One region of the Paenibacillus sp. FSL R5-0527 genome, then DNA from elsewhere that is predicted to be linked to it. Evidence: riboswitches for the same ligand, from Rfam matches in the RefSeq annotation. Region 1 holds a riboswitch; the other holds the start of a gene.

Region 1 (9,591 bases):
TTTGCGGCCCATACTGTTCCCACTTTCTATGTTTAGTACCTATCTATTATAACCGATTTTTTTCAAGCTGTGGACTATTCTTGCAATCACTGTTTTTGACTGGGAACTCCATAAAAAACAACCCTACCTTAATACGCAGTAGGGCTGTTTAAGAAGGGAGAGCATTACCGCTTTCTTCTTTTCCGCCGCGGAGTCGTGGAACAAACCGCCGCCTTGGGCGGCTCACTGGCGAAATTGTAACTGACCAGGTGCTCGTAAACGGGAACGCAGTGATGCCGACTCACAATGTTTATCGGATGGATGACTTGAACAAGCTGGGGATCGAAAATATCCTGAACGATGACCTGCGCCGGCGCAACAACTCTTACGGGTGGGCAGCAGTGGCAGCTCATTTGGATTCACCTCGCTATAGGTTTTTAGCTTCATTACGGTATATGAGGCTGCCCGCTTGTATGACTGTTCTTTTGCCCTATTTGCACATAAAACAAGGCTGCCTACAGCATCTTCGTCGTCCACGATTCGCAGTTCCACGTTTCCGTCACGACGTCGCGGTAAAACTCCGGTTCGTGGGAAATAAGCAAAATGCTCCCCTTATACGCAATAAGCGCCCGCTTCAATTCATCCTTCGCGTCCACGTCCAAGTGGTTCGTCGGTTCGTCGAGCACCAGTAAATTCGTCTCGCGGTTAATCAGCTTGCACAGGCGGACTTTGGCTTTCTCCCCCCCGCTCAGCACGGCGATTTTGCTCTCGATATGCTTCGTCGTAAGGCCGCATTTGGCCAACGCGGCGCGCACCTCAAACTGCGTAAACGACGGGAACTCGTCCCAAATTTCCTCAATGCACGTGTTGTAGTTGGCATCCTTCATCTCCTGCTCAAAATAACCGATTTCCAGCAGATCGCCGAGTTGTACGGACCCGGAGAGCGCCGGAATCTGCCCGAGAATGCTGCGCAGCAGCGTCGTTTTCCCGATCCCGTTGGCCCCGACCAGGGCGATTTTCTGCCCGCGTTCCATGCGCAGGTTCAGCGGCTTCGAGAGCGGCGAATCATAGCCGATCACCAAATCCGCCGTTTCGAAGATCAGCTTCCCGGACGTTCTCGCATCCTTGAAATTAAACTGCGGCTTCGGCTTTTCCCTGGCCAGTTCGATGATCTCCATCTTGTCCAGCTTCTTTTGCCTGGACATCGCCATGTTCCGGGTCGCGACGCTCGCCTTGTTGCGGGCGACGAAATCCTTCAGGTCGGCGATTTCCTGCTGCTGGCGCTTATAGGCGGCCTCCAGCTGCTGTTTTTTAGCCTCATATACCTGCTGGAAATGATGGTAATCGCCGGCATAACGGGTCAGCTCTTGATTCTCCATATGATAGATCAAGTTAATGACGCTGTTCAAAAACGGAATGTCGTGCGAAATCAAAATAAACGCATTTTCGTATTCCTGCAGGTAGCGTTTGAGCCATTCGATATGCTGCTCGTCCAGATAGTTCGTCGGTTCGTCCAGCAGCAGAATGTCCGGCTTCTCCAACAGCAGCTTGGCCAGCAGCACTTTCGTCCGTTGCCCGCCGCTCAAATCGTTTACGTCCTTATCCAGCCCGATATCGGTCAACCCGAGTCCCCGCGCGGTCTCTTCGACTTTCGCGTCGATCATGTAGAAGTCCTGGTTCGTCAGCGTATCCTGAATCGTGCCGACCTCCTCCAGCAGCCGCTCAAGCTCCTCCGGCGACACCTCGCCCATTTTCGCATACATGTCGTTCATTTCCTGCTCCAAGTCGAACAGATACTGAAACGCCCCGCGCAGCACGTCGCGGATCGTCATGCCCTTGCTCAGCACCGCATGCTGATCCAAATAGCCGACGCGCGTCCGGCGCGCCCACTCGATTTTGCCTTCATCCGGCTGGAGCTTGCCCGTAATGATGTTCATGAAGGTGGATTTGCCTTCGCCGTTGGCCCCGATCAGGCCGATATGCTCGCCTTTCAGCAGCCGGAAGGACACGTCGTTAAAAATAGCCCGGTCGCCAAACCCGTGGCTTAGCTTTTCTACATTCAATATGCTCATGAAACTACACCTTTCTCGCAAAAAGATACACTCGTCATATTATAAAGGTTAACCGGAGGACAACTCAATACGGCGGAATAAATTATTGCCCGCAAAAAAAAGCACCTCCCCCGGACTGAGCTTCAGGGGCGGTGCTTTTCGTTTCAATCTAATAACCTAAAATCTCGTCGATTTGGCCCAGCTCTTCAGCGCTGAACGAGGTGTTTCCCAGCGCAAGAACCGCGTCTTCGATCTGGCTGACCTTGCTCGCGCCGATGAGCGCCGAGGTCACCTTGCCGCCCCGCAGCACCCAGGAGAGCGCCATTTGCGACAGCTTTTGTCCCCTTGCTGCGGCCAAATCGTTAAGCCGCTTCACCTGGCCGATCCGCTCCCCGGTCAAATCCTCCGGACGCAGGAACACGCTGGGCCCGGCCGCCCGGGAATCCGGCGCGATCCCGCCTAAGTAGCGGTCGGTCAGGATGCCTTTTTCCAACGGCGAAAAAACGATCGAACCGATCCCCTCTTCCTGCAAAACATCCTGCAGCCCCTCCTCGATCCAGCGGTTCATCATCGAATAGCTGGGCTGATGAATCACGCATGGCGTGCCGAGCTCTTTGAGGATTTTCGCCGCCGCGCGAGTTTCTTCCGGCCGATAATTGGACAGCCCGACATAAAGCGCTTTCCCTTGACGCACGACGAGGTCGAGCGCGGACATCGTTTCCTCCAGCGGCGTATCCGGATCAGGGCGGTGGTGGTAAAAAATATCGACATATTCGAGGCCCATCCGTTTGAGACTCTGATCCAGGCTGGAGACGAGATACTTTTTGGAGCCCCATTCCCCGTAAGGTCCCGGCCACATGTAGTAGCCCGCTTTGGTGGAGATGATCATTTCGTCGCGGTAAGGGCGGAAGTCTTCCCTGAGCACCCTGCCGAACGTTTCCTCCGCCGACCCCGGCGGCGGTCCGTAGTTGTTGGCCAGGTCAAAATGCGTAATGCCGAGGTCAAACGCCCGGCGCAGCATCGCCCGCCCGTTTTCCAAAACATCGATGCCGCCGAAATTATGCCATAATCCGAGGGATATGGCGGGCAGCTTCAAGCCGCTTCTGCCGGCGCGGTTATATGTCATTTTTTCGTATCTGCCGTTGTCTGGCTGATAGGTCATGGCTTGTACCTCCTTTAATGGTCATGAGAACAATATAATCGAAGCCGTGCCGCACACCTATATCAACAAGGCTGTTTGATATGGCATAATGTCCGCTTCTCTCGATCCATTGTCCACAAAGGCGCCAGCCGTAGCTATTACAGCCCATCCTATTAAAGCCCGTCCCGGTAGGCCGAAGGGGAAACGCCGAGCGTTTTTTTGAACATTTTCGAAAACAAGAGCGCATCCTGATACCCGACCGACCGGGCCACCTCCCCGATCGTAAACCGGCCCGTTTTCAGGAGCGCGCAGGCCCGCTCCATCCGGTACTGCAGCAAATACCGCTGCGGCGGAAATCCCGTCGCCTGTTTAAAGATGGCCGATAAATATTTGCGGTCCAGCCCAACGACCGCCGCCAGCTGGCCGACGGAAATCTCCTCGCCGTAATGGCTGTGCAGAAAATCAAGGCAGCGGTGTATGTAAGCGTCCTTCGCCTGCGCTTGAACCGCCGCTTGGCCCGGCGCGGAAGCCGGAGCCAGCTCTACCATGACCGAAAAAAACTCGTTCAGCAAGGCCCGCAAACGCAAATCGCGGGTGGCCGCCTGCTCCTCGGCCTCGTTCAAAAGCTCGTACAGCTTCGGCATCAAACGGGGATCCATGGGGAACACCGGCTGCTCCGCGGTCACACGGGTTCGCGCCAGAATTTCTCCCGCCTGATCGCCGCAAAAGGCGATCCAGGAATAAACCCAGGGCCTTGCGGCGTCCGCCTGGTAAAAGACGACCCGCTCGGGATAAGCGATAAACGCCTGGCCCGCCGTCAGCGTCAGCGTCTCGCCGTCCTCCACGCGAACGATCCCCTTTCCCTCATGGACAAAGTGGATCTTATAAACGTCCCGTACGCCCGGGCCGAACGAATGCTGGGGAGCGCAGGCTTCCTTGCCCCAATAGCATAAATACAGCTCCGGTGAATCGCGGAACGGACGGTCCGGGTTGTAATGAAAAATCGCGGCCAATAACAGCACCTTCCTTGCACTTGGCAGTGGAATTGAATGCGCCCGCATCCGCTGACATTGTACCACAAAACAATGTTTCCAATTGCCGATCCCATGCAAAAAAGAGCGGGTGCGCCAAGGTCATTGATTTCCTTGGTACCCGCTCTTTTACTTTCGCTATGCTCCGCCGATTTGCTAATGAACCGCCGCCGGCTCCTGCACTTTCTGATAAAAAGCGCCGAGCGTATTCATCGTCGACATCGGAGCCGCTTCTAACGGATAATAGCCTTTTTTTACCATCCATTGCCATACGTCATAAGCGTGGTGCGAGCACATGCAGAAGGCATGCTCCAGGAAGCTGCGGATTTCGGGATGGCTCATCTCCATGGCCGCCCAAGCGTACTCCCTGCCCGCCCGTTTCAAAGTCAGCAAATAAGCGGTGGCGATTTCCCGGTCGTTGAACTGCTGAATCGAGGTTCTCGGCATGACCGGAACAGGCGACGCAGACGCCTCGGTAAAGGATTGCAAGACCGGCTGCAAATCCGGAATGGCCAATTTCCCGCTGGCCCCTTCCGCCTTGCTTAAATACTCCACCTTCATGTTGTAGTCCTGAAAATGGAGCGGAAGATGTTTTTGCAAGATCGCCTTCAGTTCAGGGTCCTGCGCTTGGTTTAAGAAACACGCCATGTTCGTAATCGAGTTAACGCAGCTTAACGTTAGTTCGTTCAAATCCTGTGCCTCGTGTGCGGCCAATTCCATGAGAACGTATCCTCCTTCGCTGTTTTGCGGTTGCTTGGTAAATCACTTTTAGAATGCGCCCCATCGTTTTCTATTATTGCCGGAAGCCGGAGTAAAATCGTCCCATACAAGGACAAATACCCATAAGGTTCCGCTGCGCATATAATGAATCAATCCTAACTATGGAGTGTGAGATCGTGAATAATGAATGGAAACAGGAGCATCTGGCCTGGCATGAAACACTGGAGCTGCATGAGCTGGTCGCCTCGCAATCCGCCAATTTGGCGGCGTTCAAAAAGAAACTGCCGATGGTGATGGACCCGGAGTTAAAAGCGCTTTATGCAGAAACGATCAAAACCTTGGAGCACAATATCCGCGAATTGCTCAAATTTTATCCGCTGGCGCCTGGTATGGCCCGCAACGTTTCGCCCGATATGACCGGTTTTGACGCGGCCAACCTGCTTGGCTTCGCTAAAGCCTCTGTACGCAATTACGCGAACGCCATTACGGAGACGGCTACTCCTCAATTAAAAGAAACGTTCCAAAAACATCTGCTTGGCGCCATCGCCCTTCATACCAAAATATTTAACTTCATGTACCAACACGGTTACTATCCGGCGTACAATTTGGAAGAACTGCTGGCCCACGACGTGCAAATGGCCAATCAAGCGCTAAACATGTAGCTTGCGAAAAAACCCCGGAATTCCGGGGTTTTTCTGGCGGTGCGTCATTTCTTTTGTTCCTTTTCTTCAGGTTCATCGTATTTATTGATATGCCCGGTAATGGCTTCGACCGCTTCATTCACATTCGTGGTGGCCGGCACGGCCTTAACCTCGTCTTCGGTCTTATCGACAAAATTTTGATGATCCGCGCGTACGGCTTCAATTTTATTGCTCACCTAAAGGTCACTCCTTTCCCGGAAGGTTGTGGTTTGAATTTACTATGCGATATTTTGCGCTTCTTTATGTATAAAGCCGCCCCAACGCAAAGCCATTTTGCCGGGACGGCTTTTTTTCTTAAAATTCCGCGCGGGCCGCCATGTATTCGGGTCTCGGCTTCTTCCCGAAATAAGGCTCCGCCAGTTTGTTTGCTACGCTGTTATAGACCATAAAAATATTGCTGCGCGGGTACGGCGTAATGTTGCTGTTGGAGCCGTGCATTAAATTGCAGTCGAACAGCAGTACGGAACCTGCCTTGCCGACCGGCGTTTCAATGCCGCAGCGCTTCGCCAGTTCGGTTAAGCTCGCCTGATCGGGCGCGATGAATTCCTTGGAGCAATCATCCGGCGCCTGGCCGACGCACGACACGAAGATTTGATGGGAACCGGGCATGACCATAAGCGGTCCGTTAAACGGATAATTGTCTTCCAGTGCGATCAAGCAGCTGAGCGCCCGCATCCGGGGCATCCCGTCCTCCACATGCCAGGTCTCAAAGTCCGAATGCCAGTAAAACTCTTTGCCGGTAAATGCCGGCTTATAATTGATCCGCGACTGATGGATGTAGCTTGGTCCCCCCAAAACATGCTCGACGATCGCGAGCAGTCTCGGATGCCGGGACAACTCCTGAAAAACCGGGTGGGTCCGATGAATCGCAAAGATCGAATGCACTTCTTCCCCGCCGGGCTGGCGGATAATTTCATCGGATGAAAGGTTCCGGGATGCTTCCCGCAAGCGCTGCGCCTTCTCCTGATAGCCCTTTAATTCCGCTCCGCCGAAAAAGTTCTCCAGGAACAGATAACCGTTTTTGGCGTAAAAATCCGACTGCTCTTTGCTGATTCCGCTTTCCGCGTTCCACTCGCCATATACGATGGGGTCCTGCCGCGGAAGCCATCTCGGCTCAGCATACACCCGGGAAGGGTAAGCATCCGTCTTTGGATCAAAAATTACGGACGTTTCCAATTGATTCATTCCTCCTCATCCCCTCATAAGAAATATTTGTCCAAACCAAAAAGGACCGCCGCTTGGAGAAGACAAAGCTTACCCAGCAGGGTCCTTAAAACGGACAAAGGCCCTTATAAAAGGGCCTAATAAAATCTCTTAATGTCGCAATATAGACCCATCCACTGCTGACGAGGTTAGCTGACGGGCTCGGGTAAGATGGTACCCTACAATCATTGCTGAATGATTCGCCCCAAAAAATTGGTTCCCCCGTTTCCCGGCTCCTTAAGCCGGAAACTAAGCGTGAGTCTATAGTAAAGGCAATTCGCGTTCATGTCAACCCATGTTCTGTAACATTTTCGATTTCGCCATATGCTCGCCGCCGTATTCGTTACTGCAGCCGGCTTTCCGCTTCAGCCAAATCGGCCTGATCCTCCTGCAAATCTTCCTTGGCGCGTTCCAGCGGTTCCGGGTTCATGCGCCCATCCGCCTGGGAAATGGCGTTCTCCGCTTTGTGAATGGCGTTGTAGGCATTTTCCACCGTTTCTTCGGTCGGATGGGACTGTGCTTGCGTTACGGCCCGGTGCGCTTTTTTGACGGACTGCTGGGCGGATGAGATCGGGTTTTGCGATTGCATGCTGGAATAAGGATTTGCCATGTTTTAGCCTCCTCCAAAAAGATGATAAGATGCAGGACCTTACTAATTTGAGGAAAAGGGCCGGACAATATGCGTTCGAACTTTTGCCAATCCCACGCTCCTGCCGCATAGGCCGCAGCGAAAAACCAACTTTAAAGCAGATAGAGCATGGATTTGACAGCGATGGAATACGGAGCCGGAAAAAGGAGGAGGAGGAGATCGGCACGAAATCACTGGCGTTGCATTAACTTTTGCTCAAGCTTTCCCGTGAAAGCTATCCGAAATCTAACGGTTGTAGCAGCGGCTATTTGCCGAAAAAAGACCTTTTCTAAATTCTAACGGTTGCCAGCGCCGTTATTTGCCTGAATCCAAGCAAAAATTACCGGTTTTCAGCGAAATAAGCCCCATGGCAACCGTTACAATTTGAAATCAACGGGATTGGAACAAATAGCGCTTGTGGCAACCGTTAGAGCATTGGTGTGCTCAGAAAATGTATCTTGCCAGACTCAAATGCAACGCTAGTGGCACGAAATGCAAAAGAGCATGCGATTTTCGTCGAAAATCCCCGAAACAGGCGGTTCAACTGCAAATATGCAGTTCATTTCTTATGATAAGCTGCCTTTTTATCCTATAGCTGCAAATGAGATGTATTTTTGCACTTCAACCGCCCAAAAGCAGAAATTTGCGGAAATTCAAATGCACTTTTGCATTTGATTCCATCGAGCCGTCCTTCTTACCATGAAACTGATTCATAAATCCGCCGGTGGTTTTCCCCAATTACATCAAGGCTTTCTTGCCCTAGCTCGGGGGGCCGTTTGTTCTAAATAGAGCTTTTCACCTCCAAGGCTGCGCGCTCCTCCCGCTCCCGCAGCTCTACTCTGCGGATTTTGCCCGTATTCGTTTTGGGCAGTTCAGCGACAAATTCGATTTTCCGCGGATATTTATACGGGGCCGTCACCGCTTTGACATGAGCCTGAAGCTGCTTGACCAGTTGCGGCGAACCCGCCGCCCCTTCTTTCAGCACAACAAAAGCTTTGACGATATGCCCGCGAATTTCGTCGGGACTCGCCACGGCGGCGCATTCCTTGACGGCAGGATGCTTCATCAGCGCTTCTTCGACTTCAAACGGCCCGATCGTATACCCGGAACTGATGATGATATCGTCGCCGCGCCCTTCGAACCAGAAATAGCCTTCTTCGTCCATTCGCGCCCGGTCCCCGGTAATAAAATACTCACCGCGCACGTTTTGTTGCTTCCGCTCCGGCTCCAGGTAATAGTTTTTAAACAAAGCCGGCATGCTAACATGAACGGCAATATCCCCGACTTGTCCCGCCGGAAGCGGAATTCCCCGCTCGTCGACCACCTCCGCCACGCCCGGGGAAACCGCTTTGCCCATCGATCCCTGCTTGAGCGGAGTATCCTTCAGATTGCCGATCAGCAGCGTGCTTTCGGTTTGCCCGTATCCGTCGCGAATGGTGATGTTCAATTCCTCTTGAAATTTCCGGATCACTTCCTCGTTTAGCGGCTCCCCGGCGGAAACGGCGCTGCGCAGGCCGGATAGGTTATAACCGCCCAGCCCGTCCGTTTTCGACATGATCCGATATTCGGTCGGCGTGCAGCACATGACCTGAATGCCGTAATTCTCCAATAGCTGCAGGTAGCGGTGCGGTTGGAACGTCCCCTGGTATACGAAACCGGTCGCCCCATTCCCCAGTACCGACAGGAACGGGGTCCAAATCCATTTTTGCCAGCCCGGCGCGGCTGTGGCCCACACTGTATCGGCGCTTCGAATGTCCAGCCAGGCCGAGGTGATCCTGAGATGCGCATAACCCCACCCATGGCTGTGCACGACGCCCTTCGGATTGCCGGTCGTTCCGGACGTATACGCCAAAATGGCCATATCGTCGCGGTGAGTCCGCACCGCCTCAAAGGTGTCCGGCTGCCCGTCCATCAATGAATCGAGCATAACCCACCCGGCTGGAGCGAGGACGGTTTCGTGGCTTCCGGCAACCGCGATGCGAAACGCCCATGACGGCAGCTCCTCATCAATGTTGTCCGCCTCCCCGGTCGCATTGTGCCAGGCGATGACCGCCCGCGCCCCGGAGTGCCGAAGCCGGTAAGCCAAGTCCTTGGCCCGCAGCATCTCGGACGAAGGGATGATCGTCAGCCCCAGCTT
Region 2 (9,591 bases), 1.9 Mb from region 1:
AGGGATATTCCGGGGCGATTGTGTATATGCCCGAATTCGTGGAAGAGCTGAAGTCGATGCTGCAGGACAGCGACAAGCTGCGTGAAACGGTGGAGATGATGAAGCAGGTGGATCTGCTCATTTTTGACGATATCGGGGCGGAAAATTTGAACCCTTGGGTGCGCGATCATGTTCTGGGTTCGATTTTGAATTACCGGATGAACCGCAAGCCGACCTTTTACACGTCGAACTATTCGCTGAACGCGCTGGAGAAGCATTTAAGCTTCACGAGCAAGGACGGGGAAGAGGCCCATAAAGGCCAGCGGCTGATGGACCGGATCGCGCCGTTCGTGGAGGTCGTCCAGGTTCGCGGGACGAATAAGCGCGGGCGGTCTTGACGGGAAGCTTGGCAGGGGACGCGGATTAAACGACCGCGGCTCGGGGCCGAGCGTTAGGTGAACGGCCGCATCTTGGCCGCATCTGGCGAATTTTGGCCGCATCCTGGCCACATCCATGGAGGTAGCCTTGTCGACCCCGGACCGGATGCCTGCCGCTAAGCGCCGGACGAGCCATAAAACGACTGGGGCTTCCATCCGCCAAAGTGCACTTAGCTTACCGCCGCCGTGGGATGCGGTCCACGTTTGCTGAGGCCGCGGAGCTAACGGTAAAAAAGGGCGCTATTTTCGCCAAGGTAAGGGCTTGGCATAAAATAGCGGAATTTTTTTCCTCTATTTTTGCCGGATGGGGGGAGAAAGGCGTTTTTTTCAAGCCCAATTAGAAAATAGGGACCGAAAGTTCCGCTATTTTCTAAGCGAGCGGCAGCACCGCAGAAATAACGACATAAATTACCGCTATTTCCGGGAGGGGCCGGTGCCTTCCCGAACATCGGCAAAAAACCGGACTTCCTTCGGGAAGTCCGGTTTTTTGCCGCCGTGCCGTGCCGTAGCGAGCGTCAATGCCGGAGGTATGTAGACGCTTCAATTAACCGGCAATAAATTTAATGATAACCATCCCGAAAAAGATCACAATCATAAACGTCAGCATGCCGAAGAAACCGTTCATCAAATCGAACAGGTCGTTGCGCGGTTCTTCGTTAATATGCTGCCGTGGGTCGTTCGCATGCGTGTTTGCATCCATAGCGACGGGGCCTCCTCGCGAAATTATCGTGTCTTCAATAACATTTGTCATAGACAATTCGGTTTCAGGTTATTCTTAGTATAACCAATCGCTTTTCACTTTGTAAAGAAGAAGGGCTGGGCCGAGCACTTTCTTTTTTTTAGTGGGATGTGGTATAATTGGTTCGGCAGTTGTCGCTCATCAGGGAAGATTCCTGAAAATGTTCATCTTGGAACATTTTGCGGGTGAGCGGTCTGCAACATTCTCACATTCAATCCAATTGCTGGGCTGCGGCAGCAGATATTTGACGCGCTCCCAAGCAAACCTATAAGGAGGAGAATATCATGGCCATTGTTAATGTATCCGATCAGTCTTTCAATAGCGAAATTGAAGGGCAAGGTCCGGTTCTTGTTGATTTCTGGGCTCCCTGGTGCGGTCCCTGCAAAATGATCGCTCCGATCTTGGAGGAGCTGTCGGCAGAAGTGGGGGACTCGGTGAAAATCGCCAAGCTCAACGTGGATGACAATCCGGAAACGGCTTCCCGTTTTGGCGTAATGAGCATTCCTACCCTGATCCTGTTCAAAGACGGTCAACCGGTCGACAAAATCGTCGGGTTGAACTCGAAAGACACGCTGAAAAACCTGATCGCCAAGCATCAATAAGACAGGGATAAGGCGATAGGGACTTTTGCTGCGCGCCTTGGATTACGCCTCCGGTTTTGTCCGGGGGCGTTTTCTGTGTAAGCGGTGTACGCGCTTCAGGCGGTGCGGGCGTTTTGTGATATTTTATGCGGGAGGAGGATGAAGGGCGTGGACTCATTTGTCAACGAAGCGCAGGGGCAGGAGCAGGAGAAGGCGTTGGAGGCGATTCGCCACAAGCTGGCGTTGCTGCCGGATTTGCCGGGCTGTTATTTGATGAAAAACAAAGACGGCAAAATCATCTATGTCGGCAAAGCCAAAGTGCTGAAAAACCGGGTCCGTTCGTATTTTACCGGCAGCCATAACGGAAAAACTCAGCGGCTGGTCTCGGAAATCCGCGATTTCGAATATATCGTAACCGGAAGCAACATGGAGGCGCTCATTTTGGAGTGCAACCTCATTAAGCAGCATCACCCGCGTTATAACGTGCTTTTGAAGGACGACAAAACCTTCCCTTATATCAAAATTACGAATGAACCGCATCCTCGGCTCGAGGTGACCCGGCGGGTGCTTAAAGATAAAGCGAAATATTTCGGTCCGTACCCGAACGCGTATGCGGCCCAGCAAACGAAAAAGCTGCTCGACCGCATGTATCCGCTGCGCAAATGCAACGTGATGCCCAAAGAGGTGTGCCTTTATTACCATATGGGGCAATGCCTGGCGCCATGCGTGCAGGAGGTTCCGCAATCGACCTACGACGATATGACTCAGGAAATAACGTCGTTTCTGAGCGGCGGGCACGAGGAGATCAAAAAAGAGCTGGAGCGCAAAATGCATGAGGCGGCCGAGGAGCTGCAATTCGAGCGGGCCAAGGAACTGCGCGACCAGATCATCAATATCAACGCGCTGATGGAGAAGCAGAAGATCACGATGAAAGACGCCAAAGACCGCGACGTCTTCGGCTTTGCCGTCGACAAAGGCTGGATGTGCGTGCAGATCCTGTACATGCGGCAGGGGAAAATGATCGAGCGGCATGCGTCGGTATTCCCGTTTTACGGCGATGCATACGGGGATTTTCTGTCGTTCGTCACGCAGTATTACAGTGAAAATCCGGCCTTGCCGCAGGAGATTTTGCTGCCGGAGATGAAGGAGGATGCGGAGGCTGAGGCCGCCGGGGCTGAGGGGGATCCGAAGCGCGGAGCTGAGCCGGCCGGGGCTGAGCGTCGCGGCGAAGACGGAGCGGAGCCAGCGCCGGTAAGCCTGGGGCCGGAGGCCGCGGCTGGGCAAGCTGCGGAGCAGGAAGGCGCGGATGGGGCGGTACCGGCGCTGGCTGCACTGGCGGGGCTGGCTCCGGCAACGGAAGGCGCGGATAGTCCGGTACCGGTGCCGGGAGTCCGGGCCGTGCCGGCCCCAGCGCCGGAAGGCGAGAACGGCCCGGTGCCGACGCCAGGGGCGCAAGCGGGGGAAGCCATGCAACTGGAAGGCGAGGCTGGCCCGGCACCAACGCTGCCTGGCGAGAACGGCTCGGAAGCTCAAGCCGGCCCGGAAACCCGGGCCGCAGACCAGCCGGCGGCGCTGGATTCGGCCTCCGGCGCGGCGGCGCTGCAGGAATGGCTTGGCGTCAAGACGCTGGTGCCGCAGCGCGGCCTGAAGAAGCAGATGGTGACGATGGCCTTGGAAAATGCGCGCGTGGCGCTCGACGAGAAATTCCGCCTGATCGAACGGGATGAGGAGCGGACTTCGAAGGCGGCGGAAAACCTCGCGCGGGCGATCGGCCTGGAGAAGGCGTCGCGCATCGAGGCGTTCGACAACTCCAACATCCAAGGGACGAACCCGGTATCGGCGATGGTCGTGTTTATCGACGGCAAGCCGGCCAAGAAGGAGTACCGCAAATACAAGGTGCGGACCGTACAGGGACCGGACGACTACGAAACGATGCGCGAGGTGATCCGCCGCAGGTACGAACGGGTGCTGAAAGAAAATCTGCCGCTCCCCGACGTGGTCGTAGTCGACGGGGGCAAAGGGCAGATCTCCGCTGCGACCGACGTATTGGAAAACGAGCTGGGCCTCTATATCCCGGTGTGCGGCCTGGTCAAGGACGCCAAGCATAAAACGGCGCAGCTGATGGCCTTCGACCCGCCCGAGCCGATTCATCTGCCGCGCGACAGCCAGGAGTTCTACCTGCTGCAGCGGATTCAGGATGAGGTGCACCGCTTCGCCATCACGTTCCACCGCGAGCAGCGCGGCAAGTCGATGGTCGTTTCGCGGCTCGACGCGATCCCTGGCATCGGGGAGAAACGGCGCAAGGCGCTGCTGAAGCATTTCGGCTCGCTGAAAAAAATCAAAGAGGCTTCAGTCGAAGACTTCCGGCCGCTTTCGATCGGCGACAAGCTCGCCCGCCAAATTATCGACGCCCTGCGGGACGAGGACGTGCCGGAAGAATTGTAAACTACGGCCAGTTTCGGAGCCATGGCTTACCATGATCGCTAGGAGCGGGAGCGCAGGCTGGAATAGAGGATTTTTTTGCCGTTATTTTAGAAAGATGGGGGCAAAAAGGCTCCTTTTCCAAGCTTGATTTCCAAATAGGGACCCAAAGTCACTGGCGGCGTTGCATTAACTTTTGCTCAAGCTTTCCCGTAAAAGCTATCCGAAATCTAACGGTTGCAGCAGCGGCTATTTGCCGAAAAAAGACCTTTTCTTCTAAATTCTAACGGTTGCGAGCGCCGTTATTTGCCTGAATCCAAGCAAAAATTACCGGTTTTCAGCGAAATAAGATCCATGGCAACCGTTACAATTTGAAATCAACGGGATTGGAACAAATAGCGCTTGTGGCAACCGTTAGAATATTGGTGTGCCCAGAAAGGAATCTTTCCGCAGATTTAAATGCAGCGCTAGTGCCAATTGCCGCTATTTTGCGGAAACAAATACAACGCTCATTCCCTCTCTGCTCCTTAAACCAAAAAACCGTCGAAGCAAAAATTGCTCCGACGGTTTTTTGCGTTCTGCAGGATCTACCCTCTTCATAGCCGCCTAAGGCTGCTGCAGCAGCTGCGGAGATTGCGGGGGCTCCGGCTGCTGCGGCTGCAGCGGATGCAGCGGCGGCGGACCCTGCGGTGGACCCTGCCGCTCCTTGCCCGGCGGGTTGAACAGATAGATGACGTAAGCGACGATCGCTGGCAGGGCGATGTAGACCAGACCGGCGGCGATGTTCACCGCTCCGCCCATAAACATCAGGCTCAGCGCCATAAGGATGCTGTCAAAGATCACGTGCGAGAAAACGACGGTCGGAAAGCCGTAGCGCAGGAAAATGAAGCTGAACAGCAGTCCGATAAAGGTCAACTCGATCGGCCGTGAAATGACCGGATAGATCGGATACAGCGTATGGCCGAAAGCCCAGATCAAGGTCGTCAAAAGACTGGCGACGAACGTGCTGCGGAACAGCTTCTTCAGCATCGGAATGCCGAACAGCCGGTAAACGGCTTCCTCGCCGATCCCGGCCACCCAGGCGAGCAGCGGGAACAGGAGCGGGTAGACCATGTTGTACGGCGATTGTGTCGCATCGGTCGTCGACCAGGTATGAATCGTTCTTTCCAGAATGAAGAAGACAACCGACTGCACCCCGAGCAAAATTAAAGCCCACGCATAACCGTCGGCCACCGCGGTCAGCACATGGCGGCCGTAACCTTCCTCCCTGGACCGCGCCCACAGATTGATGCCGTTTTTCCGCCACAGTCCGTCCCCGCCGACGAGCGAGAAATATACCGAGGCGGCAAGAATCAGGGTGACCAGCCCTTGAATCACGAACCCTACCGTCAGCACGATCGGATCGAGCCCGTCCTTTTCAAACACAGGCAGCATGTTGACCGTCCCGATGACGGACAAGACGAAGTAGGCGCCGGCCAGAAAAATCCCGCGTTTAAAAGTGGTATGCGCCCGCGTCAGCGCGCTGTATACGATGGCCAGGATGCCGAGCACAAACGTGAACAGGGCGTATCCGGCAAAGGTAAGCCAGTTGGCCAGCCGCGTCTGCCCGGCGACGTAATCGGCATGCGTCTCGGGAACGGAGAAGTAGCTTTCGAATGACGATACGGCGCCGTATTCGTAGCGGATATCGATCGTCGCTTGCGACTCCCCGAGCTCATCCCCCTTGATGTGATAGAGCAGACCGACATCGCCCTCGCCCGACACGCGCTCAAGGCGGGCCGGATCAAAGCCGAACGTGGCCAGATAAGGCGCGGCCAGCCGCTCCTTCTCCTCCAGCGTCAAGTCGCCTTCCCAGGCGCGCAGCGAGTCTGGCGTCTCGGTACCGTAGTCCAGCATCATCTGCTTTTTCGCATTGCTCGCGGAAACGATTTCCTCGAACCCGACCACTTTGCCGGTGGTCATGTGAACGTCGACGGTCAAAGCGCTAAACCCATCGTTTGGTTCGTTGAAACGGACGCGAAAAACGTCGTACGGAAATTGCTTGTCATACGTCTTCAGGAAAGGGGCGAGCAAATCCGCCTTCGTTAAATAACCGTACAGATCGGAGCGCGATTCATAGGTAACGAGCGCTTTTTCGGGATGACCGGCCAACTCGAAGTTCAGCACCGACTTTGCAAATTCGATAGCTTTCGTTCTGGCCTGCGATTTGGCGATGACGTCATCCGACTGCTCCATTTGCAGCGTGTCGGAAGCGGTTGTCGGAAAAATCTGGACGATGAAGAAAATGACCAACCCGATCAGGGCCATCAGCCAAAGCGTTTTTGTCTTCAGCCTGCGGCTGAACGGTTTCATAGGTGAAAACATTACAAAACTCCTTTAAAATTTTTTGTTCTCAAGTATGATTTTGCGCGAAGTACATCACAGTAAAGATAACATAGTGGAATTTCCAACGCCAGTTGAAGGCAAAAATGATGAAAAGATGCAATAATCCCGTTATACCCTAGCATGGCTCAGATTGGACGGCAAGAAGATCGGCGATTTGCCGTTTCCAGCCTTTTTTCACCGTTTTTAATCAAAAAGAACCTTTGTAGTGGAAGCCAATAAGGTTTATAATCCATTTGACGAAAACGGAATGAAAACATTTGAAAAATAATAAGGCCTAATTTCGATTTCGAAAACGGGGGAACCGATTTTTTTTGGGGTGAATTTCGCGCGATTGTGGCGGCAGCGGCATGGCTGCCTTGGTCGGGCGATTAGGGCAACTGTGCATGCCCGAATCCGTCAGCTAACCTCGTAGGCCTCCTGCAACAGGAACCAAACACCGAAAGGCATTGGATTTCCAGTGCTTTTTTCTTTTGTTCTTTTTTCACGACAACAATGGGGTGAATGAATTGTCTTTCAAAAAAATCAGCTTTTCCCCGCCGCAAATTTTGGTGTTGGGTTTTGCGCTCATCATTTTGCTGGGATCGCTGCTGCTGATGCTGCCGATTTCCAGTGCGGCCGGGGAGATGCTGCCGTTCGTCGACGCGCTGTTTACGGCGACTTCGGCGACATGCGTAACGGGACTGGTCGTCGTCGATACCGGGACCTATTTTTCCACGTTTGGCCAAATCGTAATCATGCTGCTGATTCAGGTCGGCGGACTTGGGTTCATGACTATGGCCACCTTGTTTTCGCTCGTGTTGAAACGGAAAATCTCGCTGAAGGACCGGCTGATCCTGCAGGAGGCGATGAACCAGAACACGATGGAGGGCATCGTCCGGCTGATCCGCAAGGTGCTGCTGTATTCGCTGGTCATTGAATCCTGCGCGGCGCTGCTGTTCGCGATTCGCTGGGCGTTTGACATGCCGCTGGGCCGGGCGCTGTACTTTGGCGTTTTTCACGCGGTATCCATGTTTAACAACGCCGGGTTCGACCTGTTTGGCGAATACCGGAGCTTGACGTTGTACGTGGCCGATCCGCTCGTCAACTTCGTGGCGATGTTTCTCATCGTGTCCGGGGGCATCGGGTTTATCGTGCTGTCGGACATCATTGATTTCCGGCGCCGCCGCAAGCTGTCGCTGCATTCCAAGGTGGTGCTGTCGATGACGTCGGCGCTGATCGTGGTCGGGGCCCTGGTCATATTTATATTCGAATTCACCAATCCGCGGACGCTAGCCCCGCTCGGCTGGGGCGGGAAATTTTGGGCCGCGCTGTTCCAGTCGGTGACGCCGCGGACGGCAGGGGCCAACACGGTCGATATCGGCGCGCTGCGGCAGGCTTCGCAATTTTTTATGATCATCCTGATGTTTATCGGGGCTTCGCCCAGCTCGACCGGCGGCGGGATCAAAACGACGACCTTCACCATTCTCGTGGGCGCGGTCATCTCCATGATCCGCGGGCAGTCGGACCTCGTCCTGTTCCGCTACCGGATGGCCCAGGAACGTATTTTCAAAGCGGTCACCATCACGATGCTCGCTTTATTTCTTGTGGTGGCCGTCGCCATGGTGCTGTCCACGACCGAGGACGCCAGCTTCCTGAGCATTCTGTTCGAGACGACCTCCGCGTTTGGCACCGTCGGCCTATCGATGGGGCTTACCGGGAAACTAACGGTAATCGGCAAAATCCTCATCAGCTTTACGATGTTTGCCGGAAGACTTGGGCTGCTTACGCTGGCTTATGCGCTTGGACCGAAGAAGGGCAAAGAACTGTACCGCCATCCGGAAGGCAAAATGATTATAGGATAAAGATAAGGGGACTTGAGATTAAACATGAAAATGCAGCAGTTTGTAGTCATCGGATTGGGGCGGTTCGGCTCCAGCCTGGCTCTGGAGTTAATGGACCTCGGGTACGAGGTGCTCGGGATCGACCGGGACGAAGAGGTGGTAAACGAATTGAGCGACCAGCTGACGCATGCCGTCGTGGCGGACGCCACGGACGAGGAAGTGCTGAAATCGCTGGGCGTCCGTAACTTCGACTGCGGGATCGTCGCGATCGGCAGCGATATTCAGATGAGCATTTTGGCGGCGATTTTGCTCAAGGACTTGGGGATCAAGACCGTGGTTGCCAAGGCGATCTCCGTCTTGCACGGCCGCGCGCTGCAAAAGCTTGGCGTGGACCGGGTTATTTTTCCGGAACGGGATATGGGCGTCCGCGTGGCGCATCAGCTCGTGACTCCAAATCTGCTGGATTACATCGAATTGTCCAAGGAATACAGCATCGTGGAAATGAACGTTCCCGCTTGCCTTGACCGGAAAAACCTGGGCGACATTAACCCGCGCGCCCGTTTCGGCTGCAGCATCGTGGCCATTCATCGCGACGGAAGCATCCTGGTGGCGCCTACCGCCATGGATCAGCTGCAAGAAGGGGACATTATGGTCATCATCGGATCGAAGAAAAATATCGAAGAGTTCGAGGAAGTCATTAACGAGTAATTATTACCGGGTTATTAAGAAAAAAGAGTTGGTTCACTTTTGATGGTTGGGATGTGGCGGTATGGAATCGGCTGTAACCGAAGCGATACATCATTTTCTGATCTTAATTTTATTCGTCATCAGCGTTGGCGTAGTATCGGGCAAACTGGCGGCATGGCTAAGGCTGCCGGATGTGGCGGTGTTCATCGCCGTCGGGATGCTGCTCGGCCCGGGGCTTGGGCTGATTCATGAACAAAGCGGATCGCTGATCAATCAATTGATATTAACGGTCGGGTCGGCGCTGATTTTGTTTGACGGCGGGCGGAATTTGCGGCTGAGCGGGCTTCGCAACGTATGGATTACGTTATCGCTGCTCAGCGTGCCGGGTGTGGTGATTTCGACGATCGTCGTGGGCGTGGGTGTTCATTACTTGTTCGGCGTTGACTGGATTTTTGCTTTTTTGGCCGCGGCGGTCATCGCCTCCACCGATCCGGCTTCGATCATTCCGGTATTCAAGCAGGTAAAAATCAAGGAGCGGGTCC

The links. A riboswitch is a leader RNA that binds a small molecule or an ion and turns the genes downstream of it on or off. The one in region 1 is predicted to bind cyclic di-AMP.
Region 2: another riboswitch for cyclic di-AMP. It lies ahead of NYE69_RS29310 (TrkH family potassium uptake protein); the one in region 1 lies ahead of NYE69_RS20520 (phytanoyl-CoA dioxygenase family protein).

The regions. Positions count from the first base shown of each region.
Region 1 is NZ_JBBOYI010000001.1:4,649,147-4,658,737, forward strand. Features, by position in the region: gene NYE69_RS20485 (YebC/PmpR family DNA-binding transcriptional regulator) at 1-12, opposite strand, end outside; gene NYE69_RS20490 (ABC-F family ATP-binding cassette domain-containing protein) at 495-2,051, opposite strand; gene mgrA (L-glyceraldehyde 3-phosphate reductase) at 2,200-3,192, opposite strand; gene NYE69_RS20500 (AraC family transcriptional regulator) at 3,345-4,184, opposite strand; gene NYE69_RS20505 (spore coat protein) at 4,359-4,922, opposite strand; gene NYE69_RS20510 (spore coat protein) at 5,084-5,584, shown strand; gene NYE69_RS20515 (hypothetical protein) at 5,629-5,799, opposite strand; gene NYE69_RS20520 (phytanoyl-CoA dioxygenase family protein) at 5,918-6,808, opposite strand; cyclic di-AMP (ydaO/yuaA leader) riboswitch at 6,950-7,092, opposite strand; gene NYE69_RS20525 (hypothetical protein) at 7,170-7,436, opposite strand; gene NYE69_RS20530 (acyl-CoA synthetase) at 8,236-9,591, opposite strand, start outside.
Region 2 is NZ_JBBOYI010000001.1:6,522,075-6,531,665, reverse strand. Features, by position in the region: gene dnaI (primosomal protein DnaI) at 1-377, shown strand, start outside; gene NYE69_RS29335 (hypothetical protein) at 638-871, opposite strand; gene NYE69_RS29330 (YqzM family protein) at 961-1,116, opposite strand; gene trxA (thioredoxin) at 1,440-1,757, shown strand; gene uvrC (excinuclease ABC subunit UvrC) at 1,905-4,181, shown strand; gene NYE69_RS29315 (CPBP family intramembrane glutamic endopeptidase) at 4,764-6,521, opposite strand; cyclic di-AMP (ydaO/yuaA leader) riboswitch at 6,804-6,973, shown strand; gene NYE69_RS29310 (TrkH family potassium uptake protein) at 7,040-8,383, shown strand; gene NYE69_RS29305 (potassium channel family protein) at 8,408-9,070, shown strand; gene NYE69_RS29300 (cation:proton antiporter) at 9,132-9,591, shown strand, end outside.